Regions from separate parts of the Undibacterium sp. GW821-FHT11H02 genome, predicted to be linked through region 4. Evidence: predicted binding sites of a transcription regulator. Region 4 holds the regulator's gene; each other region holds the start of a gene.
The links. The regulator sigma-54, encoded in region 4, starts transcription at its own class of promoters, with help from an activator protein. The targets are predictions, from matches to a motif close to TGGCANGNAANCTGCTTT.

Region 1 (4,594 bases), on a different contig from region 4:
TGATTTTCTTACCTATCATCATGATGTACACCGCCTGGATCTATAGAGTCATGCGCGGCAAGATTGATGAACAACACATTGCAGATCACCAGCATTCTGCCTATTAAGCAAGAATAAATTACAGACAAAATCAGGAGTCTTTATGTGGTATTTCAATTGGATATTAGGCATAGGCTTGGCACTGGCTTTTGGCATTATTAATGTCATGTGGCTAGAGGCAAACTATGCGTTTGGCGAGCGCGACGAGACCGCGACGCAAGAGCGATTTGAATTGTCGCGGCAGGACGAAGAAGCTCAATAAAAAAGGAGCACCAATGGTGTAATGCCGTTCAGTTAAGCTCTGCAAGATGATCTGAACGGCATTCCATCATAATCGGTGCTCCTTGCAATTTCTTGCCAGCGATCAGTATTTGCTGTCGATTATTTTATGCCCGCTTTACCACGAATATCTGCCGGAATCGCATCCTTATGTACCATGAAGTAAATCGTCTTCATTCTCACGTAATTTTTACTCATGTGCAGATGCCCTTCGAAGGGGCCGCTACTGGCGCCGTAGCTATTTTTAGTTAAAAAGAATTGATTACCTTTTTCGTCTTTACTCAAGCCAACGATATGCATACTGTGATCGTCGGTGCTACGCCAGTCATCAAAAGCTTCTTGACGCGAGGCTTGCGTCACTTCTTTAGCATCGTCTTCCAGCATGGCATAACCTTCTTTGACATTAAAGCCTTTTTCACTGGTGTCACCGCCCCAGGAAATACTAAAGCCCTTGCTCAGAGCATTCGTCATTATGCGTTCCATATCAGCCAAAGGCACATTCAAATAACGATTATCGTGTGACCAGTTGTCGGGAATTTCTAAGCGCATGCGCTGATAAAACGGATGATGACTAAAACTCGTCACTTCCACATAGTCTTCTGGTTTCAATTTTAAGACCTGATCACGGAATGTTTGAGGCGTGTACAGCTTACCTTCAAAAATAAAATTCTCAGGCGGCTTACCGATATAGGCATCCAGGATGCCATTAAATGCAGCACGCCAGGATTTACTTGGGCGACCGCCTTTAATCACAGCATCAAGGAAGGCTTTGGAAGTCAAAGCCAATTCAGCATGATCAAGACGGGTTTCGCCCTCTTTCAAGCCCGTAAAATTCACTTTAGGCACAGCACCATAAAGGCGCAACATCTCCATGGCATCATGATTATTCCCCCCCTCCCAAAACGTCGCTTTACCCTGCACGCGCAGATACGCATCGGCTTTGAGTGGGTAAGCGTGACGCACGCCAAATACTTCTGACAACTCGATTAACTTACCGCCCAAACGCGCTACTTCGCTTTCCATAAAAGACGCTGTAGCAAAATTCCAGCAGGTATTGGTTCTGGCCTGATCCTTAGCGGAGGTGCGTTGCGCCTCGACTTCTATCGTAAAAGTTTTCTTAGTGACATTCGTAGAAGCATTGCTTGCCGGTGCGACCTGCTGCGCCAAAGCCGCAACGGAGGTCAAACATAGCGCACTGATCAATGCCATGGTATTCATTTTTTTCATGTCTATTGCTCTTATTGTGAAGGGTGGAAAAAGTGTCATGATAAAGGCATCAAGCGCTGATGAATAGCCCACTAAAGAGAAAACTCTATGGATAAAAACCTGTGGAACTAAAGTTCAAGGAAGCGCATTTCAAGAAATTAGCGTTACCAACAACAATTTGCTTGTAGTGACAGTTTCCTTGTTAAAATTCCAGCTACTCATTCACACAAACTGGATTGACTACGATGAAAAAGCTATTTGGATTTTCCATATTGGAAGTGATGGTGGCGGTCGCGATCATCGCGATCTTGGCCGCGATTGCATTGCCGTCTTACTTATTCAAGATTATTCGTGAGCAAATTGAATCTACCATGCCGTTAACCGAGATAGCCAAAACGCCGATCGCGATTGCATGGAAAACTGAACAAATTATGCCAGTCGACAATGCCGCAGCGGGAATTCCAGTGCCAGATAAAATCGTCAGCAATATGGTCAAGAGCGTGGCAGTGGAAAATGGGGCAATACACATCACTTTTGGCAATCGCGCCAATGGCGCTTTAAAAGGCAAAATTTTAACGCTACGCCCGGCTGTCGTAGAGGATGCGCCAGTGGTACCTGTTACATGGGTATGTGCTGATGCTGAAGCGCCAGAAAAGATGGTACTTAAAGGTTCAAACCGCACTACTGTGGAAAAGCAACATCTGCCTCCCATGTGCCGAGCTCGTGGCAAGAAGTGAGCAACGCCCAATCGCAACTACTTTTTTAGCGCCACTAAAAGCTGCAGAAAGAAAAGCCAAACAAACAAATGCCGCCGAATAAACCAGGTCTATTCGGCGGCATTTTTTATCAGTCGAGCTTCAATCAAATCTCAATTCAACGACACTTTAGAACTTGTACTCAAAGTTCACACGTACAGCGACATTGGTTGGCGTCTTGTTAGAACGAACCAGAGAACCCGTTGCATCCGTGTATGTGCTTGAAGAAATATTATCCTGATGTAAAGCATTACCCAATGCGACTCGCAAATTGCTCTTCGCATCAAACTTCCATAAGGCATAAACATCAACCACACGCTTAGGAATGCCATAGCTACTTTGGTTCACCGAGATACGCACCGGACCGGCGCTTTGAAAGCTCAAATTACCACCCAAAGTCAAAGGTACATCATCCAATTTATAATCCAAACCAAAATTGGCACTGACTGGTGTTTGTGCATCTAGACGATTGTTCGGACCAGGTACCGAATTCACGGTCGATGAATTAAAGGCCAAATTAGCGCGGAAATCGATTGCCGGTGCGTCATCAATCAAAGTACGTAAAGGAAATTTCGCATCAAATTCAACACCGCGTGTATTTGCCAAACCATCGTTAGTAGGCATAGCGACCCAGCGGCCATCATTCACGATAGAAGTACGGGTGAAATCATCAATGCGGCGCAAGAAAAAGTTCACACTCAAAATACCACCATCCGTCAGATAGTGTTCAAAACCAGCATCTATACCCCAAGCCAGTTCAGGTTTTAGATTAGGATTACCCATATTGTCAGGGCTGGTCGCTGAGTTGTTCGTCGATAAGAAGCGACGTGGAATCAGATTACCTGTGTCCGGTGCTTTGTAAGTACGTGTCAAACCAAATCGAACTTGGTCATTTTTGCTACCAGGGATTTTGTACAAGGTCTGCAAAATCGGACTCAAAACGCTGGAGCGATTATTGATTTCAGCGTAGGTATTGCCCTTGCTCGTTGTATCAATACCTTCCCAACGTAAGCCTGCATAAATCGATAAAGCTTTGGAATAATTCCATTCGTCCTGAACAAACAAAGCCAGGCGATTTACCTTGGCATCAAAGTTTTCATTGGTGTTGTAGGGAGTGATAGGACCAGCACCGACTATCGTATCACGACGCACATTGTCATCCCCACGCTTGCTTAAGCCACCGTCCCAACCAGCTGCCAGAGCATGATCTTCGACAAACGGTGCCGTGTATTTACCACCGTAAGTAAAGCCATTGTCCGTGCTCGCGGAGTTATATGAGCGTGACAATGTTTGTGACACACCTTGTGCGGTGGAGAGATTTTCACTTTCGCGCTTGTTGTAGTTTGCGCCAAAACGCATATCGAGTTTTGCGCTGTCTGCTAACTTATGAACCCAAGTTAAATTCGTACGCAAAGAAGTGCTATCCGAAATATTTTTGCTGTTTTCTGTCAAAAACAAAGGACGCTCGCCAACTGTAGTCGTGGTATCAGACACGCTGCGGCTATTGAAACGGTTGGCATTCACAAAACTTTGGGAAGTCAATATATCGCCATTTTCCAACATCCAATTGACGCGTGGCGAAATACCGATGGACGAGAAAGTACCTTCATTTTCTGATTTAGTTTGGCGCGCTAAAGTGACAACGCCTTTATTATTAGTGAATACTTCATCACTCAATGAAGGACGCTGAAAATCGCCGTGCATCAAATTGCCAGAGATAGAGTAAGAAATTTTTCCAATCTTATCTGACAACTGCAAACTGGCATTCGCGCCATAGTGCCCATTTTCTTCACTGGCACCTAACTTCAATTCACGCTGTGCGGTCACGATCGCTTTCTTCAAAACGATATTGATCGCACCTGCGATTGATTGTGTACTTAATTCTGCAGTAGCAGAACGTATGACCTCAATGCGCTCAATATTATCTGGTGACAAAGAATCGAGAGAAAAACCCGGCGGACTAGGCTCACCGTTCAACATAATTTGTGTGTAACCAGCACCCAGACCACGCATGCGAATCGCACCACCACGGCCTTGTACGCCACCTATAGTCACGCCTGGCAAACGCTTTAGTACGTCGCCAATATTAGTATCGCCATAACGTACGATATCTTCTTGCGTGACGACGATTTTACTTGCTGTATCTTGACGACGCTCGTCATAACCCTTAGCGCCGCTAATCTCGACTTTTTGCACAGCGGTTGGCGCGGCTGGTGTCGTAGCTTTTGCGGGCGTCGTCGCTTTTGCAGGCACTGCTTGTTTCGCTTTAACTTCTGCTTCTGTAGTTTGTTGTGCCATGGCACTCGAACCATACG
Region 2 (4,594 bases), on a different contig from region 4:
ATTTCAAACGCGACTTCATTCGCGCCGCCGTGTTTAGGTCCACGCAATGCACCGATTGCACCGGTGATAGCGGAATGAATATCGGAACCCGTACCCGCAATCACGCGGCTAGTGAAAGTCGATGCATTGAATTCGTGTTCCGCGTACAGAATCAAGGATGTATGCATGGCGCGAACCCAAGATGCTTTTGGTTTTTCACCGTGCAATAAATGGAGGAAGTGACCACCGATAGAATCATCATCGGTTTCAACTTCGATGCGCTTGCCGTTGTGACTGAAGTGGTACCAATACAAAAGCATAGAACCGAAAGACGCCATCAAGCGGTCGGCAATATCACGTGCACCTGGGGTATTGTGATCGTCTTTTTCTGGCAAGGTGCAACCTAGTACGGATGAGCCCGTGCGCATGACATCCATAGGATGCGATGATGCTGGCAGAGCTTCCAAGGCCAATTTCAAATTCGCAGGCAAGCCGCGCAGGGATTTTAATTTTGCTTTGTAGGCAGATAATTCAGCCGCTGTTGGCAATTTACCGTGTACCAACAAATGCGCGATTTCTTCAAATTCGCAATTGTCTGCCACGTCTAAAATATCGTAACCGCGATAGTGCAGATCGTTACCTGTTTTACCTACGCTACACAGCGCCGTATTGCCAGCAGCAACGCCAGATAAGGCAACGGATTTTTTTGGTTTAAATGTTGGGTTTTCTTGTGTGGTCATTTCTTTCTCCATTGATTTTTTTGAACCGCAGAGGCGCAGAGCACGCAGAGTTTCTTAATTTCCGTCTCTGCGACCTCTGCACCTCCGCGGCGAGGCTTTTCGTTTATTTCGCTTTTTGTTGCGCAAACAAAGCATCTAACTTCTGTTCAAAGTCGTGATAGTTAATACGCTCATACAATTCCATACGCGTTTGCATCGTATCGACCACATTCTTCTGCGTACCATCACGACGAATCGCGGTGTAGACGTTTTCTGCGGCTTTATTCATGGCACGGAAGGCGCTGAGTGGATACAACACCAAACCGACATCTGCAGACGCCAACTCTTCGACTGTGTACAAAGGTGTGGAGCCAAATTCGGTGATGTTGGCGAGAATAGGCACCTTGACTGCGTTGGCAAATTGCTTGTACATATCGAGTTGGGTAATCGCTTCTGGGAAGATCATGTCTGCACCGGCTTCAACACACGCCAAAGCACGGTCAATCGCCGCTTCCAAACCTTCCACCGCAAGCGCATCGGTGCGCGCCATGATGACGAAGTTTTCATCAGTACGTGCATCGACGGCGGCTTTTACGCGATCAACCATTTCTTGTTTGCTGACGATTTCTTTACCCGGACGATGACCGCAACGCTTGGCACCGACTTGATCTTCGATATGCATGGCAGCTGCGCCAAATTTGATCATAGACTTCACGGTACGCGCCACATTGAAAGCCGACGAACCGAAACCGGTATCGACGTCGACCAGCAAAGGCAAATCACACACGTCTGTGATACGGCGGACATCGGTCAAGACATCGTCCAAATTGGAAATGCCCAAATCTGGCAAACCCAGCGATCCAGCAGCCACGCCGCCGCCAGACAAATAGATCGCTTTAAAACCAGCGCGTTTCGCTAACAAAGCATGATTGGCGTTAATCGCACCCACTACTTGTAGTGGAGATTCTTCTTGCATCGCCTTGCGGAAGGCGGCACCTGCGGAATATTGAGACATGTTGGTTTCCTTATATGTTGGATGCATGTGCTATTGCAAAGCGCGTGCCAGTCTTGAACAAGTCCCTACTCATAAACAACAGATACTTTAAGAATCAATCACTTAAAATCAAACCATCCGACAGATACTTGAGCATGGAAGTAGGATATGTTTCATAATAGCGTTTCATTACTTAGGCAATTGAAACGCGATTGAAACATAAATGAAACACCACAAAACAATATCACACGAACACTGAAACATCATGAGCCGACGCCCACCCATTCCACGCGACCCACAAGACAAGCCCATCATTTGGACCGTTTCTATCTCGCGCCTGTTTGATTTATTCCGCGACATCATGGTGGAATACGATGCCAGTGCCGATATTGAGCCCATACACTTGGGCTTCGAAGAAGCGGCGCAAACCCTGCGTGAGCGATTACAGACAGAACCTTGTGATGCAGTGATTGCGGCAGGCTCAAATGGCGCGTATCTCAAAAATCGCCTGCCAGTGCCTGTGGTCATTGCCAAAGCCAGCGGCTTTGATGTGATGCAAGCTTTGGCGCGCGCGCGCAAAGTGTCGTCAAAAATAGCGATCGTTACGTATCAAGAAACGATGCCGGAATTAGCTGATTTTAAAACCACCTTTGGTTTCCAAGTTGAGCAACGCACCTATGTCACCGAAGAAGATGCGAAAGCGCAAATCAGCGAGCTCAAAGCGATGGGAATCAAAGCCATCGTGGGTGCCGGACTAATTACCGATTTGGCCGAGGAAGCCGGTCTCACTGGGATTTTCATGTATTCCGCTGGCTCGATTCGGCTCGCCTTTGATGACGCCATCGAAATCGCCCGTTTGACACGACTGGAAGCTTCCAAGGGGCGTCAAAAGTCGGTTGGTGAACTACGTGCACGTCACAGTATCAATGACTTGCGCGGCGATTCGCCAGCGATGCAAGAAGTCAGAAAAACCATCATGTTGTATGCTCGCTCGCCTGCGACTGTCCTGCTACAAGGCGAAACCGGTACCGGCAAGGAATTGGCGGCACAAGCTATTCACAAGGAGAGTCCACGAGCGCGCCAGGCCTTTGTTGCCGTCAACTGCGGCGCGATTGCCGAATCTTTGCTCGAGTCTGAACTATTCGGCTATGAGGAAGGCGCCTTCACTGGTTCCCGACGCGGTGGACATGCTGGCTTATTTGAGGCTGCACATCGCGGCACACTTTTTCTTGACGAGATAGGTGAAATGCCAATTAGCTTGCAAACTCGCTTACTTCGCGTGTTGGAGGAAAAAGAAATTGTACGGGTTGGCGGCGTGCACCCGATTGCTGTCGATGTACGCATCATCAGTGCGACCCATTGCAATCTGGAACAAAGAATAGGCGAAGGACGTTTCCGGGCCGATTTATTTTATCGCTTAGCAGTATTACGATTGCGCTTGCCTGCCCTACGTGAACGTCCAGAAGACTTGGTGCCATTAGCGCAATGGAGTTTAAAACAAGCATCAGCGGCCATAGGTAGTCGTCCACATCCCAACTTGCATGCGGAAGTAATGCGCTGTGAAAGTTTGTTGCAACTCTATGACTGGCCTGGCAATGTACGTGAATTACGCAATGTCATGGAGAGAGTCGCATTATTTCTGGCCGCCACGCCCTTACAAGCAATCACACCTGCGCTGATTGTCAAATTGCTTCCAGAGCTACAGCGAAACGAGATGTTTAAAGAGGTCACCAAAGTCTCATCAACACCCGTGGATGAATCGCTTGCGGACGATAAATCACTTGATTTTCTAATGCAAAAATTCAACAATAATCGTGAGGCAGTAGCCGCACATTTAGGGATCAGCCGCACTACCTTATGGCGCAAACTAAAAACCGCGAAATCAATTTGAGCAATCACTTAAGAAACAATAAATAACAAATATTCCGACATTTTTGCGTTAACACAAATCATCGAAGACCTTAGGTGGTATTGCTTAGGGTAAAATATGAGCATAGATATCAATAAGTTCAAGTGATCCTCAGCACTCACGGTAAATCTTCACCCATCATTGCAGGCTGAGAAAGCCATTACTGCCCACGACAGGCCACGAACGGAAAACAAAATGACAAGCACTACGCCAGTAAAAAAACTGCTGATCGTTGATGATAGCAAAGTATCTCGTATGATTATCCGGGCTCGAATTTTAGATGTTCATCCAGACTGGGAGATCCTAGAAGCGGCCAATGGCACAGAAGGCATTGCTGTTGCGCTTGCTCAAAAGCCTGATTTTTGCACTATGGACATCAATATGCCAGGCATCTTAGGCACCGATGCCGCAGAACAAATTTTAAAAGAATTGCCAGGCAGTCGTGTTGTGATTTTTTCTGCCAATATACAAGAGAGCTTCCAGGAAAGAACCGCAGCGATGGGGGCAATCTTTGTCGCCAAGCCCATCACTGAAAAATCGATAGCCGAAGCCTTACGTTATTTTTTAGGATAACCGTGGATACTCTGAGTGAATTACACCTGGATGCACTGGCTGAAGTCTTTAACGTAGGCGCTGGACGCGCTGCGGCAAGCTTAAGCGAAATCGTCGGTGACGAAGTTAAGTTATCGGTGCCTTCGATAGAAGTGAAAAAATCTTCAGAAATTAACGCCAGTATCATGGAGCTCACGAATCTTAAGTTTGGCGTCGTGAGCCAACACTTCTCGGGGCCATTTGATGCCCAGGCCTTATTACTTTTTACCGAAAGTCATGCGCTGGAAATAGTGCGTGACATGATGGGCTCACAAATGAGCATAGAAGAATTGGCAGAGTTCGAGCAAGAGGCCATGTGTGAGCTCGGCAATATTATTCTCAATGCCTGCCTGTCGGCGATGGCGGATATGTTACATATCTCCTTAAATAGTTCTTTACCTG
Region 3 (4,594 bases), on a different contig from region 4:
CATTCTTAATTGGAATCCATTTCGCTTTTAAAATTGATCGATCATGCATAGGCGGGACAGCACGTAAGATCCGATTTTGATCCACCGCTATTGAGCGAAAGATGTTCATTCCACGTTCAACCGAAATTGGATCAAAAGCCAATGACGCTATAAACCACGCGTCTTGATCTAGCATCCATTGCCTGAGCCAAAGAAGGGCTTCCTTTCTTTCAAAGTCAATAGATGACCTTTCTGCGTTCCATATGTACCGATTCCAATCTAGAAATCGAGAATCGAGAAATACACTCGCCATTCGGCTTGAAACAGCATAAAAAAATCTAAAGACTTCATAGCAAGGTATTGCGTAGGCAAAAGGATTGTCACCTTCTCCAACATACAGAAGACATCCTCTGTAATTGGAGTCTTGTGGTAACGAACTAGGTGCACGGGGCAATAAAAGTTTATCCGAGGCTAGCGAAGTCTCGTCGCCACCAATGTGCATCCAACGATCAATAATTCTTACGTTTTCATCTCCGAAGTCCAGACTAATAAGGCTATCATGAATAGATTTTGAATGGACTTTGGTCTGATTGACCGGGACTCCACGATGAAAAAGAGTTCCAATAGGTATGTCAAGTATGTCCCCAATTGGAATGTCTTTCCAGAATGCCTCTCCGACTCGCTTCGCGTCAGTTTCCCCGTTTGACGGAACTAAAATTTTTGTGAAATATGCTCGAACAACGATATTTTCCTTTGGCCCTGGAACGCTGATTAGCCTGCCCACCCAAGTAAGTTGGCACAGTCCGTCGAAGTCCAAATAAGTTCGTCGTATCAGTGGAGTCAAAATTAATTCTCACATATCTCTGTTTATTCGCAAATACCGATGGTTATTCGCAGATAACAATGTTTTTGACACCTTGGGTAAATCTGCGGGTGCTAAATTGACTGTGATCTTCTGCGCAGGAAAATCAAAGCGGGCATTTTGTAGTGCGGCACGTACCCGGTCTTTGGATTCTTTGACTTCGGTTTCCGGTAAACCGACGATAGCAAATGCGGGCAAGCCATTCGCCAGGTGAACTTCAACCGTGACTTCGGGTGCTTCCATGCCGTTTAAGGCGCGACTTTTTAAAACGGCCAATGCCATGTAAGCAGCCCAGATTGAACAATTACGGTTTATTTGATTGTGCTTCTAGTTCCGCGATACGCGCTTCTAGCGCCTCCAGTTTGGCTCGGGTTTTCGCCAATACCTGTGCCTGAATATCAAACTCTTCGCGAGTGACCAAATCGAGCTTTGCAAAGCCTTGACTCATCATAGCCTTAACATTTTTTTCTATGTCTTTGGCGGGTGAGCTGTCCAGTACCTGTTGTACTTTGCTTTGCATATCGTTAAAAAATTGATTGGGTTCCATAGTTTTTCTCTGATTTAAAAAAAGGTCGAAGACATTTTTGTTGCCGAATTGTGCGAATTTGTCTGTCTTATCTGGCATAAAAGCGCTCTTGCGGTGCATTATAAAGTTCTCACCTATAAAGAATGCGCCATTTTAGTGCGTCATTTTAGTGTGCCATGTAATGCGATAAGTAGAAAATTAACATAAATGAAAATTATTTGTGTATTTTTTTGCAAATTAAGCGCTTGTCTAGTTCGATTCTCCTTGCTTGTCATTTCGCAAAAAGTTTCTTGCAGTTAGTTGTTGTTTCATAGCGCGCTACTCGCTTGCTTACCATACCACTCTTCAACTTTGCCACATAAAAGTACCTTCTCGCCTGCTTCGCAATAAAGCTGGCACGAGTTCTGCTAGTACACCTGAGTAAAAACGTTGATTTCATCTATGAACGAAAACAACGCCGGCAAGTTTCAGTTCCAGTAAAGCAGTCTAAATCAAAATCTACCAATGGGGAAACATCATGAAAACGATTTTAATGTGCGCCGTAGTCACTAGTCTTATTGCAGGTAGTTTCGTCAGTCAAGGCGCTGTTGCCCAAGAAGCGAAACCTGAACACGATGTGAGTTTCAATCTGGGTGCTGTCAGTGATTATCGTTATCGTGGTATTTCCCAATCACGCCTGAAACCAGCGCTGCAAGGTGGTGCGGACTATGTCAACAACACCCACGGTTTTTATGCCGGTACCTGGCTATCGACGATTAAGTGGACTAAGGATGCGGGTGGCAGTGGCGAAGTCGAAATGGATTTGTACGCAGGCAAACGCGGTGAAATTACGCCGGATGTGACTTACGACGTCGGCGTTTTGTCCTATGTTTACCCAAGTAATGGTTTAAAAAATGTGGCGGGTTTTGCCGATGCGAACACGACAGAAATTTACGGTCAGATTGGCAGCGGCCCTTTTTACGTCAAGTACTCGCATTCTGTAACGAATTTATTCGGTTTTGTTAACAGTAAAAACAGCGGCTATTTAGATCTGGTCGCCAATCTCGACATGAGCGAGGGCTACACCCTGAATCTGCATTATGGTCGTCAAACCGTAAAAAATAATACTACCTACTCGTACAACGATTGGAAAGTGGGCGTCACCAAAGAATTGGTCGGCGTGAATTTCAGTTTAGCCGTCATCGGTACCAGCGCTGACGAAAAGCTGTACTACACCCCTGCGGGCAAATTTACCGGCAAAACCAGCTTGGTACTGTCCGCTGTGAAGACATTCTGATTCACCCACATTGCATTAACACCGAGTGAATTCACTCTTATCGAACAACAGGTGTTTTGTTTAATACATCATCGAGACCATCATGAAACTGATTACTGCCATTATTAAACCATTCAAATTGGATGAAGTCCGCGAAGCGCTGTCAGAAATTGGCGTGCAAGGAATTACGGTGACCGAAGTTAAAGGCTTTGGTCGTCAAAAAGGCCACACCGAGTTGTATCGTGGCGCGGAATATGTCGTTGATTTTTTGCCTAAAACAAAAATTGAAGCGGCGGTTGAAGACAATATTGTTGAACGCGCTTTAGAGGCGATAGAAAACGCTGCTCGTACCGGAAAAATTGGTGATGGCAAGATTTTCGTCTATTCATTGGAACAAGTGGTACGGATACGTACCGGTGAAACGGGCAACGAAGCGCTGTAAGCGACTTCCTTGTGTCGCCACAAATTTGATCCTATTCGACCATATAGAACCAATGAGACCTATTATGAATAAACTATTTAAAATTCTCGCTGCGAGCGCCTTCGCGTTCGCCATCGGGCAAAGCGGTTTGGCGTTCGCAGAAGAGCAAGTGGCCGCTTCCGCTAGTGCAGTGGCCAGTGCAACATCATCCGCTACAGCCACCGTCGCTGCTGCGGCTTCCGTAGTTACGGCGGCGGAAGTTGCCAGTACACCGGCAGCAAGTACAGAAATGGCATCAACGACGACAATGGCAGCCGCAACCGCGGCTCCAGCTCCAGCCCTTGCAGCAGTGGCCGCGCCAACCCCAAACAAAGGTGATACGGCATGGATGTTGGTCGCTACTTTGTTGGTCACCATGATGGCAATTCCTGGCTTAGCACTATTTTATGGCGGCTTAGTACGTGCAAAAAATATGCTGTCCGTGTTGTTACAAGTATTCATGATCTTTTCCGTGATCATCGTGTTGTGGTGCGTCTATGGCTACTCCTTAGCCTTCACCGAAGGGTCAAGCTTTATTGGTAAATTTGACCGTGTCTTGTTACAAGGTATTTGGGATCCGGTACAAGCTAGCTTCACCACGGCGGCTACTTTCAGCAAGGGTGTTGTGATTCCGGAGTTTGTATTCGCCGCTTTCCAGGCGACCTTTGCGGCAATTACTTGCGGTTTGATTATTGGTGCCTTTGCAGAACGTGCCAAATTCAAAGCCGTGTTGGCCTTCATCGTGATCTGGTTCACTTTTAGTTACTTGCCTATCGCTCACATGGTGTGGTTCTGGACCGGTCCAGATGCGATCAAAGATGCGGCCACTTTGGCGACAGAAACTGCAAAAGCGGGCTTCTTGTTCCAAATGGGTGCTCTCGATTTCGCCGGTGGTACGGTGGTGCATATCAACGCAGCGGTCGCCGGCTTGGTGGGTGCCTTCATGATCGGTAAGCGTGTCGGTTACGGTAAAGAAGCGATGGCACCTCATTCATTGACGATGACGATGATCGGTGCGTCTTTGTTGTGGGTAGGCTGGTTTGGCTTTAATGCAGGTTCTGCGTATGAAGCGAATGATATCGCGGCATTAGCGTTTATCAATACCCTGTTAGCCACTGCAGCGGCAACGGTTTCCTGGGTTTTCGGTGAATGGATGACCAAGGGCAAACCTTCTATGCTGGGCGCGGCCTCTGGTGCTGTCGCTGGTTTGGTTGCCATCACACCAGCTTGCGGTTATGTCGGCCCTATGGGGGCTCTGGTGATTGGTTTGGCCTCGGGCATCGTTTGCTTGTGGGGCGTGAACGGATTGAAACGTTTGCTCGGTGCGGATGACTCGCTGGACGTATTTGGCGTGCATGGTGTTGGTGGTATTTTGGGCGCTTTGATGACGGGTGTCTTTGCTTCGCCATCTCTGGGTGGTCAAGGGATTTTTGACTATGTCGCGAATAAGATGTCAGCGGATGCTTACAGTATTGCGGCTCAGGTTACGACACAAGCGACTGCTGTTGGTGT
Region 4 (4,594 bases):
CACAGACGAATTTAGTTCCGCCTGACTATCAGGTCCAGTCAGGTAGGCATAGTGAACAGACGAAATTGCTGCAAGCACGGCGCATTGCCGACTATATTGCGGGCATGACAGATCGTTTTGCGATTCGTGAACATAAGCGTTTGTTCTTGATAGAAGAAGTTTAAGGTCTGGCGTCTGCCTAAGTATAGTAAGAAGTTTTTGAGAAAATTCTAAATTGCAAGTTGCTCAATCGTAAGGACACAAAATGAAAACATGGATAAAACATAGTGCCAGTGTGATCGTCGTGGCGTGCGCAGCCTTACACGCACAGGCTGCAGATTTGAGTAAGCTTAGCAACCAAGATGCGAATGCTGGTTTAAAGGCAGCGTTAGAAACAGGTGCCAATGCCGCCTTAAAAAAGCTCGGTGCTGCGGACGGCTTTTTAGGGAACGACAAAGTAAAAATCCCGCTGCCATCGATGCTAGAAAAGGCACGTCCTTTATTGAAATTGAGTGGGCAAAGTAAGCAATTAGATGAGTTAGTCGTCGCCATGAATCGTGCAGCAGAATCAGCAGTGCCTATGGCAAAGCCCTTGCTGATGGATGCCGTGAAAAGTATGTCGGTTACCGATGCGAAAAATATCTTGAGCGGTGGCGACACATCGGTTACGAATTTTTTTCGTGAAAAAACCTCTGCGTCTTTAAACGCCAAATTTCTACCTTTGGTCAAAGGTGTTACCGATAAGGTTGGATTATCGACCAAGTACAATGCTGTTATGGGCAAAGCACAAAAACTGGGTGCTGTGCCAGAGAAAGAAGCGACGGTAGAATCTTATGTCAGTAACCGTGCAGTTGATGCACTCTATACGATGATTGCTGAAGAAGAAAAAGCGATACGCCAAGATCCTTTGGCAGCCGGTAGTAAGATCATAGGTAAAGTATTTGGTTTGCTGAAATAGTCTGTCACGCAATTGAAAAAAGCCGAAAGATGCTCATGCATCTTCGGCTTTTTTTATGCCAAAAATAAGCTTGGTCTTACGGCAAGTGCGCCAAGGGATGGGCATAGCTTGGCCATACTTCTGCAAAGAATTGATCAATCATTTCTTGATTGACTTCAGCAACAGTAGCAGGTAACCATTTCGGCATATTGTCTTTATCGACGACCAAGGCGCGCACACCTTCTAACACCTCGCCATGCTTGAAACAATGGCGTACCATCGTGCGCTCCAGACGTAAACAATCGGCGACGGACTTTAATTTGCAGCGACGTAATTGCTCTAAGGTGACCGCCATTAAAAGCGGCGAACGTTTGCGCATAGTGCTAAGTGTTTTTGTCGCGAATTCCATTTTCTCGTTCGCAAGTGAGGCACAGATATCTTGTAAATTATTGCCAGCAAAATGTCGATCGATTTCCCTTCGATGTTGTGCCAACTGACAATCGCTTGGTGCAATGTCATGTTCAAATTGTGCTGCAAATCGTCTAATCGCAATGCGTAAATCTGCGTCCGTGTTGTGTGCAATTAAGTCCATCAACGCTGGAATTTGTGTGGTCGGAATATAGACGTCCGCTAAGTTGGCATAGATCGCATCGCTTGCTTGAATTATTTCTCCGGTAAGGCCTAAATAAGTGCCAATTTCTCCCGGTGTTTGATTTAGAAAGTAACCGCCGCCTACGTCCGGAAATAAGCCAATATTTACTTCGGGCATCGCCATTTTGGTACGTTCGGTGACGATGCGCAAACGACTGGCTACGCCTGATTGGGCGATGCCCATACCGCCGCCCATGACTACGCCATTCATCAAAGCGATGTAAGGTTTTGGGTAGAAATGAATTAGATGATTGAGCGCATATTCTTCTGTGAAGAAGTCTTCTAATAGCGCACTGTCACCCATAGGCGTTAAGGTGCCAACATCGTAGAAAAAACGAATATCACCCCCGGCACAAAAAGCTTTTTCGCTGCTGCTGTGAATGAATACAGCATGAATATCGGGATCGTTATGCCAATTGCGTAAAGTGGCAGTAAGCGCACGCACCATGTCTAAAGACAGGGAGTTTAATGCCTTGGGGCGATCTAAAGTAATAATGCCAACATGATTGCGAATTTCGGTGATGACGTGTGAGTTCATTTTGTTTATCAAAAATAGCGATATTGAATTTTACCTTACGGGACAAAGCAATAGATGAGAAAAACTGGCACTTTATAAAGTGAATATTCTCGAACTCTTCAAATTTACAGACACAAAAAAGGACGCTAAAAAGCGTCCTAGGATCATCAAAATGATGAGTCGGTATTCTGAATTAATCTAGTTGTGTAGAAGCAGGATCAGGAATATGTTTGATCGCATCATGTTGATGGTCTTGAATTTTATCCTTGTGTTTGATGACCTGGCGATCGAGTTTGTCAATTAAGGTGTCGATGGCAGCATACAAATCGTGTGCCAAACTTTCTACATGAATATCTTTACCGCTGAGATGTAAATTAATGTCGGCTTTGTGGCGTTTGTCCTTTTCCCGGAGCTTATCAACCGTCAGGATGACGGCGATATCAATGACTTGATCGAAGTGTCGTCTTACCCGCTCTAGCTTGCTTTGTACATATTCACGAATTGCAGGAGTAACTTCGACGTGGTGTCCACTGATGGTGAGATTCATACTACGCTCCTATGGTGATATTGCTTTATTTGCTTCTATATTGCCAGTCAATACGATCGCTCATTGGCAGAAATTTGTTTTGAGCTAAATCATATATAACGATAGAAAACAATATTTCAAGAACTGGTTTATAAAGATTTTCTTAGACTGACTGGGGGAATTTTCAGAGCCTCGCGGTACTTTGCAACAGTACGGCGCGCGATGACCATGCCTTGTTCTCCCAATATGTCGGCGATCTTGCTATCCGAGAGGGGTTTTTTCTGGTCTTCTTCTCCTATTAATTGTTTGATCAGTGCCCGTATCGCTGTGGAAGATGCTTCTCCACCGGTTTCCGTTGCGACGTGACTACCGAAAAAATACTTCAACTCAAACATGCCGTGCGGAGTCAGCATAAATTTCTGAGTTGTTACACGTGAAATAGTGCTCTCGTGTAATCCTAGTGTATCAGCTATTTCGCGCAAAACAAGGGGTCTCATTGCGACGGCGCCATGCGTGAAAAAATTATATTGCCTTTCCACTATGGCTTGCGCCACACGCAAAATAGTGTCGAATCGTTGGCGCATATTTTTGATCAGCCAGCGCGCTTCTTGTAGTTGCGGATTAAGGCTAGGGTCACCCCGTTGTTGTTTCATTAAACCAGCGTACATCTGATTAATGCGCAGTCGTGGCATCACGTCGCGGTTGAGCATGACTTGCCATTCATCGCCAATTTTCTTAACCACAACATCAGGTACTACGTAGTCCGATTTTGCAATCGCGAAAGCCAAGCCAGGTTTAGGGTTGCATTGGCGGATTACGACTTGCGCCTCACGTAAATCTTCATCATCGCATTGCAAGAATTTGCGTAGTTTAGTGAAATCGCGCTGGGCAAATAGGGGTAAATATTGCTCGACGATTTGCAGTGCGAGGCGGCGTGTTACAAAGGGAATCTTGGGGAAACGTTTGATTTGCAGTGCTAAACATTCAGCCGTATTGCGTGCGCCTACACCTTCAGGCTCGAAGCTTTGCAACATGCTTAAAGCGAACTGTAGTTCCTCTATTTCCACGCAAAGATCTATGGGTAGACTTTCATGGATTTCATCTAGGCTCTCGCACAAATAACCATTTTCGTCGATGGCATCAATGATTAATTCTATCAGTGCGCGGTCACGCGGCTCTCTGATATTTAGACGCATTTGTTCTAGCAAATGTTCTCTTAAAGTGGTTTGCGCGGCTTCTAGTTGCGGGCGACCGTCTTCTTCATCGTTGTTGGATTTAGTGCTGCTGCCAGGCGCATCGTCGAAGCTCCAGTCATCATTGTTGGCAGGTGCTGCTTCGCCATCGGCGACCTGTTCCGTGACAGCTTCGGCACTACTGCTATTGTCGGACGTTTTTTCTGCGGTTTGGAATTCGTTTTCGTTTTGCTGTGTTGCATTATTGATGCAGCCATCAGCCAGTAAGCGCACGGCATTATCGAGCGCGTCATCAACGCGCTCTAATAAAGGATTTTCCGTCAACAACACTTCTAATTCTTGGTGTAATTCCAAGGTAGATAATTGCAGCAATCGTATTGATTGCTGCAATTGTGGCGTTAAAGCCAAATGTTGTGAGGTGCGTAGCTGTAAGCTCTGCTTCATGCTTGTACCAATCGCTTACATGCGGAAATGTTCACCCAAGTAGACTCGTCGTACAGTCTCATTGGTGATGATTTCATCGGGGCGCCCACTTGCTAACACTGAGCCTTGATTAATGATATAGGCGTGATCACAAATGCCCAAAGTTTCACGTACATTGTGATCAGTGATCAACACGCCGATGTCGCGTTCTTTTAAAAAACGCACGATGCGCTGAATTTCAATCACTGCAATTGGGTCAACGCCAGCGAAAGGTTCGTCGAGCAATACAAAGCGTGGATTGGTGGCGAGTGCACGTGCAATCTCTACGCGGCGTCGTTCACCACCGGATAAAGCGCGTGCCGGGCTTT

Region 1: the regulator sigma-54 is predicted to act here: its motif matches at 1,579-1,596, upstream of AC1RR2_RS15055 (pilin).
Region 2: the regulator sigma-54 is predicted to act here: its motif matches at 1,746-1,763, upstream of prpB (methylisocitrate lyase).
Region 3: the regulator sigma-54 is predicted to act here: its motif matches at 1,761-1,778, upstream of AC1RR2_RS10295 (TorF family putative porin).

What each region holds. Positions count from the first base shown of each region.
Region 1 covers NZ_JBXARG010000015.1:80,746-85,339, reverse strand. The annotation lists gene cydB (cytochrome d ubiquinol oxidase subunit II) at 1-107, shown strand, start outside; gene cydX (cytochrome bd-I oxidase subunit CydX) at 143-301, shown strand; gene AC1RR2_RS15060 (C1 family peptidase) at 421-1,545, opposite strand; gene AC1RR2_RS15055 (pilin) at 1,770-2,261, shown strand; gene AC1RR2_RS15050 (TonB-dependent receptor plug domain-containing protein) at 2,409-4,594, opposite strand, start outside.
Region 2 covers NZ_JBXARG010000009.1:152,739-157,332, forward strand. The annotation lists gene prpC (bifunctional 2-methylcitrate synthase/citrate synthase) at 1-719, opposite strand, end outside; gene prpB (methylisocitrate lyase) at 823-1,713, opposite strand; gene prpR (propionate catabolism operon regulatory protein PrpR) at 1,958-3,583, shown strand; gene AC1RR2_RS11340 (response regulator transcription factor) at 3,797-4,174, shown strand; gene AC1RR2_RS11345 (chemotaxis protein CheC) at 4,177-4,594, shown strand, end outside.
Region 3 covers NZ_JBXARG010000008.1:96,365-100,958, reverse strand. The annotation lists gene AC1RR2_RS10310 (hypothetical protein) at 1-796, opposite strand, end outside; partial or broken gene AC1RR2_RS10305 (magnesium chelatase domain-containing protein) at 890-1,123, opposite strand; gene AC1RR2_RS10300 (accessory factor UbiK family protein) at 1,146-1,388, opposite strand; gene AC1RR2_RS10295 (TorF family putative porin) at 1,885-2,643, shown strand; gene AC1RR2_RS10290 (P-II family nitrogen regulator) at 2,726-3,064, shown strand; gene AC1RR2_RS10285 (ammonium transporter) at 3,129-4,594, shown strand, end outside.
Region 4 covers NZ_JBXARG010000005.1:239,376-243,969, forward strand. The annotation lists gene AC1RR2_RS07695 (deoxyguanosinetriphosphate triphosphohydrolase) at 1-164, shown strand, start outside; gene AC1RR2_RS07700 (DUF4197 domain-containing protein) at 245-937, shown strand; gene AC1RR2_RS07705 (enoyl-CoA hydratase/isomerase family protein) at 1,014-2,105, opposite strand; gene hpf (ribosome hibernation-promoting factor, HPF/YfiA family) at 2,278-2,631, opposite strand; gene AC1RR2_RS07715 (RNA polymerase factor sigma-54) at 2,760-4,247, opposite strand; gene lptB (LPS export ABC transporter ATP-binding protein) at 4,263-4,594, opposite strand, start outside.